DNA from 2 places in the Streptomyces sp. NPDC058239 genome. Region 2 is predicted to be linked to the other one. Evidence: predicted binding sites of a transcription regulator. Region 2 holds the regulator's gene; the other holds the start of a gene.
What was found. Region 2 encodes HspR, which represses chaperone genes until heat shock. Its sites were predicted from a motif close to TTGAGNNNNNNNNNCTCAA; they were not measured.
Positions count from the first base shown of each region.

Region 1: the regulator HspR is predicted to act here: its motif matches at 1,946-1,964, upstream of dnaK (molecular chaperone DnaK).

Region 1 covers NZ_JBHVWS010000008.1:227,382-231,816, reverse strand. The annotation lists gene grpE (nucleotide exchange factor GrpE) at 1-20, opposite strand, end outside; gene dnaK (molecular chaperone DnaK) at 17-1,870, opposite strand; gene ACFVYE_RS13220 (sugar transferase) at 2,196-2,849, shown strand; gene ACFVYE_RS13215 ((Fe-S)-binding protein) at 2,952-4,435, shown strand, end outside.
Region 2 covers NZ_JBHVWS010000036.1:91,895-96,329, forward strand. The annotation lists gene ACFVYE_RS31100 (helix-turn-helix transcriptional regulator) at 1-591, shown strand, start outside; gene ACFVYE_RS31105 (hypothetical protein) at 692-2,152, shown strand; gene ACFVYE_RS31110 (hypothetical protein) at 2,185-2,694, opposite strand; gene ACFVYE_RS31115 (heat shock protein transcriptional repressor HspR) at 2,949-3,395, opposite strand; gene dnaJ (molecular chaperone DnaJ) at 3,397-4,435, opposite strand, start outside.

The sequences.
Region 1 (4,435 bases), on a different contig from region 2:
CCCGGAGTCTCCTCGGTCACACCGCACCGCCCTTCGCGTCCTTCTCGTCGTCCACGATCTCGGCGTCGACGACGTCGTCGTCGGCCTTGGCCTGCTGGGCGCCCGGCTGCGGGTCACCCTGCGGACCGCCCTCGGCCTGGGCGTTGGCGTACATCGCCTGGCCCAGCTTCTGGGAGACGGCCGCGACCTTCTCGGTGGCGGTACGGATCTCGGCGGTGTCCTCGCCCTTGAGCTTCTCCTTCAGCTCGGTGAGCGCGGTCTCCACCTCCGTCTTCACGTCACCGGGGACCTTGTCCTCGTTGTCCTTGAGGAACTTCTCCGTCTGGTAGACGAGCTGCTCGCCCTGGTTGCGGGACTCGGCGGCCTCGCGACGGCGGTGGTCCTCCTCCGCGTACTGCTCGGCCTCCTCACGCATCCGGTTGACCTCGTCCTTCGGCAGCGAGGAGCCACCGGTGACGGTCATCTTCTGCTCCTTGCCGGTGCCGAGGTCCTTGGCAGCGACGTGCATGATGCCGTTCGCGTCGATGTCGAACGCGACCTCGATCTGCGGGACGCCACGCGGGGCCGGCGGCAGGCCGGTCAGCTCGAACATTCCGAGCTTCTTGTTGTACGCCGCGATCTCGCGCTCGCCCTGGTAGACCTGGATCTGCACGGACGGCTGGTTGTCCTCGGCCGTCGTGAAGATCTCGGAGCGCTTGGTCGGGATCGTGGTGTTGCGCTCGATGAGCTTCGTCATGATGCCGCCCTTGGTCTCGATGCCGAGGGACAGCGGGGTGACGTCGAGGAGCAGGACGTCCTTGACCTCGCCCTTGAGGACACCGGCCTGGAGCGAGGCGCCGATGGCGACGACCTCGTCCGGGTTCACACCCTTGTTGGCCTCCTGGCCACCGGTCAGCTCCTTGACGAGCTCGGCGACGGCCGGCATACGGGTGGAGCCACCGACGAGAACGACGTGGTCGATCTCGGAGAGCTGGATGCCCGCGTCCTTGATGACGTTGTGGAACGGGCTCTTGCAGCGGTCCAGGAGGTCGGCGGTGAGCTGCTGGAACTGCGAGCGCGTGAGCTTCTCGTCCAGGTGCAGCGGGCCCTCGGCGGACGCCGTGATGTAGGGCAGGTTGATCGTGGTCTCGGTCGAGGACGAGAGCTCGATCTTCGCCTTCTCCGCAGCCTCGCGCAGACGCTGGAGAGCCATCTTGTCCTTGGACAGGTCCACGCCGTGACCGTTGGCGAACTGCTTCACCAGGTAGTCGACGACGCGCTGGTCCCAGTCGTCACCACCGAGGTGGTTGTCACCGTTGGTGGCCTTCACCTCGACGACGCCGTCGCCGATCTCCAGCAGCGATACGTCGAAGGTGCCGCCACCGAGGTCGAAGACGAGGATCGTCTGGTCGTCCTTGTCGAGCCCGTACGCCAGCGCGGCGGCCGTCGGCTCGTTGACGATACGCAGGACGTTCAGGCCCGCGATCTCGCCGGCCTCCTTCGTCGCCTGACGCTCGGAGTCGTTGAAGTACGCGGGGACCGTGATGACCGCGTCGGTCACCTTCTCGCCCAGGTACGACTCGGCGTCCCGCTTCAGCTTCTGCAGGATGAAGGCGCTCATCTGCTGCGGGTTGAAGCTCTTGCCGTCCAGGTCGATCTTCCAGTCAGTGCCCATGTGGCGCTTGACGGAGCGGATGGTCCTGTCGACGTTGGTCACTGCCTGACGCTTGGCGACCTCGCCGACCAGCACCTCGCCGTTCTTCGCGAAGGCGACGACGGACGGCGTGGTCCTGGCGCCCTCTGCGTTGGTGATGACGGTGGGCTCGCCGCCTTCGAGAACGCTGACGACGGAGTTAGTCGTGCCCAGGTCGATGCCGACCGCACGTGCCATTTCAATTCCTCCAGCTTGACTACTTGAGTGGAACTGACTCAAGGATGCACGACAGGCGTCTCAGTGTCAACAGAGTTGAGTCGAGCAGACTCAACTATCGTGCACGCACCTCGCGCGCACAAGGAGATCAAGGACGACACCCACCCGCCCCGCGGGCCAAGCAGGCCGCCCCCATCATCGCGCCATGGGATCGTTCTGTCACAAAATGCCGTGAGTCACGCAAAACCGGCACTCGATCCGCCCGACCCCCAGGCAGGTGCGAACGATGCAGAGGCAGAGACAGGGGCAGAGGCCGGGCCGCACGCCGGGCCGCATGCCGATCCGTATGCAGGCACAGCCGCGGGAGTGGACATGGGAGTGGCTACGGGAATGGCGGCGGGCGAGACCGTCGGCCAAGCGCGTACTGGACCTGACCCTCGGCTCGGCCCTGCTGGCACTGGCCGCTCCTCTGCTCGCCGCGGGCGCCCTCGCCCTCGCGGCGCGGCGGCCCCCCGGCGGCGTACTGACCCGCTCACCCCGGATCGGCCAGGGCGGCCACCTCTTCGTACTGCATTCGCTGCGCACCCGGCGGCTGCGGCTGGATCTGCTCTCCCGGCTGCTGCACGTCGTACGGGGAGACCTCTCCCTGGTCGGCCCGGAGCCCCTGACACCGGACGACGAGCGGGCCCGGCCCCCCGGAGCCGATGCCGATACCCCCGAAACCGCCGCCACCACCGCCGCGAGACACTGGCGACAGGAACTGAAACCGGGCCTCACCGGCCTGGCGCAGGTACGCTCCCGCTCCGGAATGCCGTGGGACGAGCCGGCCCTGCTCGACCAGCACTACGCCGAGCACCACTGGGTGGGACTCGACCTGGCCATCCTGGCGAGAGCCGCACACGCTCCGCTGCGCAGGGCGATCCGCAGACTCACCCGGCACGGCAAGGCACACCTGAGCGACACAGATCACCGCCGATGCGGCTACAGCGCGGCGGAATAAGTGGATAGTGTCAGCACAGACTGATTAAGTTACTGCTTAGTAATCGCCAGTATTCGCTTGTAGACGCTGGATCCCACCCTCGCAGGCCCGAGGAGCCCCCAAATGCAACTCGCCGCGATCATCGTGTCGCTGGTGCTGACTGTGGTCGGCGTTGCGCTCATCGCCCGAGCCGTCGCGCAGATCTACCGGTTCGTCAAGCTCGGACAGCCGGTCCCGGCAGGCAGCCGCACCGACAACCCGAAACAGCGCACGATCACCCTGGTCAAGGAGTTCCTCGGCCATACCCGGATGAACCGGTGGGGGATCGTCGGCTTCGCGCACTGGTTCGTCGCCATCGGCTTCCTGACGCTGCCGCCGACGCTGCTCCAGGCGTACGGGCAGCTCTTCAAGGCCGACTGGGTCCTGCCGATCATCGGCAACTGGCTGCCGTTCGAGATGTACACCGAGTTCATCGGTCTGATGACGACGGTCGGCATCCTCGTGCTGATCGCCATCCGGCTGCTGAACCTGCCGTCCCGGGCCGGCCGCAAGTCCCGTTTCGCGGGCTCCAAGGCCTGGCAGGCGTACTTCGTCGAGTACGTCATCCTCGGCATCGGTCTGGCGATCCTGACCCTGCGCGGTCTCGAGGGCGCGATCCACCACGTCGAGGGCTACGACGCCGCGTACTTCATCTCGTACCCCTTGGTCCTGGCGTTCAAGGGCCTCGCGCTCGGCACGCTGCAGAACCTCATCTACTTCACCGCGATGATCAAGATCGGCATCTCGCTGATCTGGATGATCACGGTCTCGCTCAACACGAACATGGGTGTCGCCTGGCACCGCTTCCTCGGCTTCCCCAACATCTGGTTCAAGCGGAACGCGGACGGCGCGGTCGCGCTCGGCGCTCTGCAGCCGATGACGTCGGGCGGCAAGGAGATCGACTTCGAGGACCCGGGCGAGGACGACATCTTCGGTGTCTCCCAGGTCGAGCAGTTCTCCTGGAAGGGCATCCTCGACTTCTCCACGTGTACGGAGTGCGGTCGCTGCCAGTCGCAGTGCCCCGCCTGGAACACGGGCAAGCCGCTCTCCCCGAAGCTCCTGATCATGTCCCTGCGCGACCACGCGCACGCCAAGGCCCCGTATCTGCTGGCCGGCGGCGGCAAGGACATGGAGGGCAACGAGAAGGCGTCCGAGGAGCAGTTGAAGGACGTCCCCGCCGCTGCCCTCGCGGAGGCCGAGCGCCCGCTGATCGGCACGGTCGAGGAGAACGGCGTCATCGACCCGGACGTGCTCTGGTCCTGCACCACCTGCGGTGCGTGCGTGGAGCAGTGCCCGGTCGACATCGAGCACATCGACCACATCGTCGACATGCGCCGCTACCAGGTGATGATCGAGTCCGCGTTCCCGTCCGAGGCGGGCACGATGCTCAAGAACCTGGAGAAGAAGGGCAACCCCTGGGGGCTCGCCAAGAAGCAGCGCGTCGAGTGGACCAAGGAGGTCGACTTCGAGGTCCCGATCGTCGGCAAGGACGTCGAGGACCTGTCCGAGGTCGACTACCTGTACTGGGTCGGCTGCGCGGGCGCTCTCGAAGACCGGGCCAAGAAGAC
Region 2 (4,435 bases):
ACCGAAGAGATACTCACCATCCAGCCGGGCGGTGTCCGCAATCTGGATGTCCTCACCCAATCACTGGAACGCGTGGAAGGGCCGGTGAGCCGCGGCGTACGGCTGCGCACTCTTTATCAGCACACGGTCCGTCACGGCCCCGGCGTCTTCGCCTATCTGGAACGGCTGCACTCGGGGCACGTAGAGGTCCGAACGCTGGAAGAGCTCATCGATCGCATGATCATCTTCGACCGTTCCGTGGCCGTCATACCCGCACGCCGCGACCGACAGGTGGCTCTGGAGCTGCGCCATCCCGGCCTGGTGGAGTATCTGGTATCCGTGTTCAACCAGTTCTGGCAACTGGCGACCCCCCTCACCGAAGAGGCTCCGTACACCCCTCCCAATGACGGCATCACCGGCATCCAGCGGTCCATAGCCAAACTCCTCGTCGAGGGGTACGTCGACGAGGCGATCGCCCGGCGCCTCGGCATGAATGTCCGTACCTGTCGCGCCCATGTCGCCAAGCTCTCCGCCACTCTCGGAAGCAACAGTCGCGCCCAACTCGGCTACCTCATCGCCCAATCGGGAATCCTCGACAAGCCACTGAATTGAACGGTCGAGGAGATGTCCCGGTGGCGACGTACAACCAACCCCCGCCCCGGCCCGTCCAACTCCCGGACACGTACCGCTTCGCAGGGAGAGACCCGACATCATGCAGGCAGCTCCGGACCACCGGCCCCCATCCCCCACCCGCATACGACCGGGGCGCCGGCTCCACGTCCCGGTCGCGCTGGTCGCCGGGGCGGTCCTCGCGCTCGGCTCCGTCGCACCTGCCAGTGCCGACGAGCCGGAGACGGACCAGCTCTGGATCGCGGCGCCGTACGAGCTCGTCCTGCCGACCGCGGACGCCGACGGCTCCGCGACCGCCAACACCGTCGAGGTGAAGCTCGGGCACGACAACACGCACAACTCCGTGACCGGCGGCCGTCTCACGGTCGACGCGTCCGAGCTCGCGGGTGTGGCCGAGGTCAGCTGGCCCTCGACCTGCGCACCGGCCACCGACGCCCTCACCGCGACCTGCGACTTCGGGTCCCTGGACGGCGCCCCGTACGTCTCCGTCGCCGAGATCGGGCTGCGCGCCGCAGCCGGCGCACCCGCCGACGCCACCGGCACCCTGCACTTCACCGCGGCGGCGGACAGTTCCTTCGGCCCCCTCACCGGGTATCCGGCGGACACCCAGATCCGCCTCGGTGACGGCCCCGACCTGGGTGTGAGCCAGCTTCCGTACCGCACCGGCGTCAAGCCCGGCACCGACCTCGCCCAGCCGATCCGCCTGACCAACCACGGCAACCGCACCGCCGACCGCACCCTGCTGACCCTCTTCGCCTCGCACGGCCTGGCGTTCTCGCAGCGCTTCGGCAACTGCACGTACCTGGACGCGGACCCCGTCACCAACCGGAGCGGCACCACAGCCGTCTGTGTCCTCGACGAGCCCGTCGCCCCGGGGCAGGTGTACGACCTGTCGGCGGCCGGCGCGGTCCGTGCGACGAGTGCGGCGTTGTACGAGCGGTTCGACTACTCGGTCGACCGGTTCACCGACGAGGCGTACGAACAGGCCCTCGCGGGAAGGCCGTTCGTCCAGGGCACCGGTGCCGACCTCGGCGCAGCACCCGTCCCCGCGGCCGCCACCCGGAGCGCGGTGGCCGCCGAGCCCGACCTGAACCTCGACGACAACTACCGCTCCACGCAGATCACAGCAGCCAACAAGGCCGACCTGGTCGCCCTCGCGAGCGACATCACCTCCGCCGCGCCCGGTGACACGGTCACCGCCCGGATCGGTGTGAAGAACCGCGGCCCGGCCTGGGTCGCCTCCCTCGGCGCGGGCGCCTCCGTCGCGACGCTCGACGTCCGCATCCCGGAGGGCACCACCGTCACCGGCAAGCCTGACGCCTGCGACCTGTCCGGCACGAACAGCTACACCTGCCGGACACCGATCCTCCTCTGGGAGAAGGCCCGCTCCACGTTCGACTTCACCCTGCACGTCGACCGCCTCGTCGAGGGCGGGGCGAAGGGTTCGGTCGCCACACTCAACGACGACCCGGAGCTGCGGATCTCCGCCTTCGATCCGCGACTGGCCAACAACACGGCCGAGTTCACGGTCTCCGGCAACTGATACGCCGTGGGGTGCGGGTGTCTGCCTGCCGATCAGCGCTCGGGCAGTCGCGGCGCCCCGCCCCACGCCGCCAGCAGCTCCTCCCGCTCCGCACGCTTGGGGGTGCCGCCCTGCCGCGTACGCCCCCAGTCGAGCAGCGCGGCAGGGGTGGCCCGGCCGTTCGCACAGGCATCGAGCAGGCCCTGTGACAGCCGGCACTCCGCGGGGCTGTAGGAGGCGGTGGGCGCGTGCACGATCAATTCCACTCCCTCCGTGGGAGTTTCGATGCGTACGAACATGGCGGGGCCCTCGTCCACCCCGCCGAGCGCTGCTGTGATCACGGTGTCCAGCAGAAGCCCGGCAACCCTGCGCGCCGAGGACCGCACGGGTACACCGGCCACCGACACGCGCTGGATCTCGTCCCAAGTCCACCGGCCGCTCTGGTCCGCCCCGAGCCCCGTCAGCCCCTCCTCGGTGAGCAGCACGCCGGGGCCGGGTTCGTTCGGTGGGGCGCCGATGTGGGCCGCGGTGCCGGTGATCCAGAAGAGGCCGACCATGGACATGCATGACTCCCGACTGTGCCACCGGGCGGTTGGCCCCGGCCCGGTGCGTTGGTGAACGAGCGGGGCCGGTGACAGACCCCTGCCCCATTGTCGCGAGCGTGATCGAACATGAGTCTGGTTTCGGCCGGAGCCCGGGGGCATGCGCAGGGCTGCGGGCGCACAGCGAAGGGCCGGGGGCCGACCCCTTGGGTCGACTCCCGGCCCCGAACGAAACGAATCGTGAGCGAATCGTCCGGCCCGACGGCCGAACCCGCTCAGTCCTTCGGCCGCTTCGGCCGCCAGACCACCAACGCGCTGGTCTGCTGCACATCCTGATACGGCACCAGATCGCGCCGGTACGAGGCATGCACCTGGGCCTCGCGCTGCTGCATCGCCGCCGCCGCGCCGTCCACGGCCGCCGAGAGTTCGGCGACGCGCTGCTGGAGGGCGGCGACCTGGTTCTCCAGTTCGATGATGCGCTTGATGCCGGCGAGGTTGATGCCCTCGTCCTGCGACAGTTGCTGCACGGTGCGCAGCAGCTCGATGTCGCGGGCCGAGTAGCGCCTGCCGCGCCCGGCCGTACGGTCGGGGGAGACCAGGCCGAGGCGGTCGTACTGGCGCAGCGTCTGCGGATGCAGGCCCGAGAGCTGGGCCGCGATCGAGATCACGTACACCGGTGATTCATCGGTCAGTTCGTACGGATTGCGTCGTCGGCCGTCCACCTCAAGCTCCCTTCGCAGCCTGGAACAGCTCCGCCCGCGGGTCGTGGCCCGCGGTCGCCTTCCGGTAGGCCTCCAGCGCGTCCCTGGCCTCGGTGCTGAGGTCCTTGGGCACCGTCACCTCGACGGTGACCAGCAGGTCGCCCCTGGTGCCGTCCTTGCGTACGGCGCCCTTGCCGCGGGCGCGCATCGTACGCCCGTTGGGGGTGCCGGCCGGCAGTTTCAGGGTGACCGGCGAACCGCCGAGCGTGGGCACCTTCACCTCGCCGCCGAGCGCCGCCTCCGTGAAGTCGACAGGCACGGTGACTGTGAGGTTGTCGCCCCTGCGGCCGAAGACCGGGTGGGCGTCGACATGGACCACGACGTAGAGATCGCCGGCCGGTCCACCGCGCTCGCCCGGGCCGCCCTTGCCGCGCAGCCGGATCCGCTGGCCGTCCGAGACGCCCGCCGGAATCCTGACCTGCATGGTCCGGGAGGACTTCGCCCGTCCGCTGCCCTTGCAGACATCGCAGGGGTCCTGGGCGATGAGGCCCCGGCCCTTGCAGTCCACGCAGGGGTCGGTGAGCGAGAAGCCGCCGCCGGTGCCGCGCGACACCTGTCCGGTGCCGAGACAGGTCGGGCAGACCCTGGGGGTGCCGTTCTTGTCACCGGTGCCGGAACACGCCTTGCAGGGCGCCTGGCTGGACATCCGCAACGGGACCGTGGCCCCTTCGACCGCCTCGATGAAGCTGAGCGTCACCTCGGACTCGATGTCCTGGCCGCGGCGCGGCTGCACCCGCGTCCCCGTACCGCCCCGGTTGAACAGGCCGCCGAAGACATCGCCCAGGCCGCCGCCGCCGAAACCACCGGCTCCGCCACCCGCGCCCCCGCCCTGGGTGCCTCCGAAGAGGTCGCCCAGGTCGAAGTTGAAGTTGCCTCCGGCGCCTCCGGGTCCGGCCCTGAAGCCGCCGTTGCCGAAGAGGGCGCGGGCCTCGTCGTACTCCTTGCGCTTCTTGCTGTCGCCGAGGATGTCGTTCGCCTCGGAGATCTCCTTGAAGCGCTCC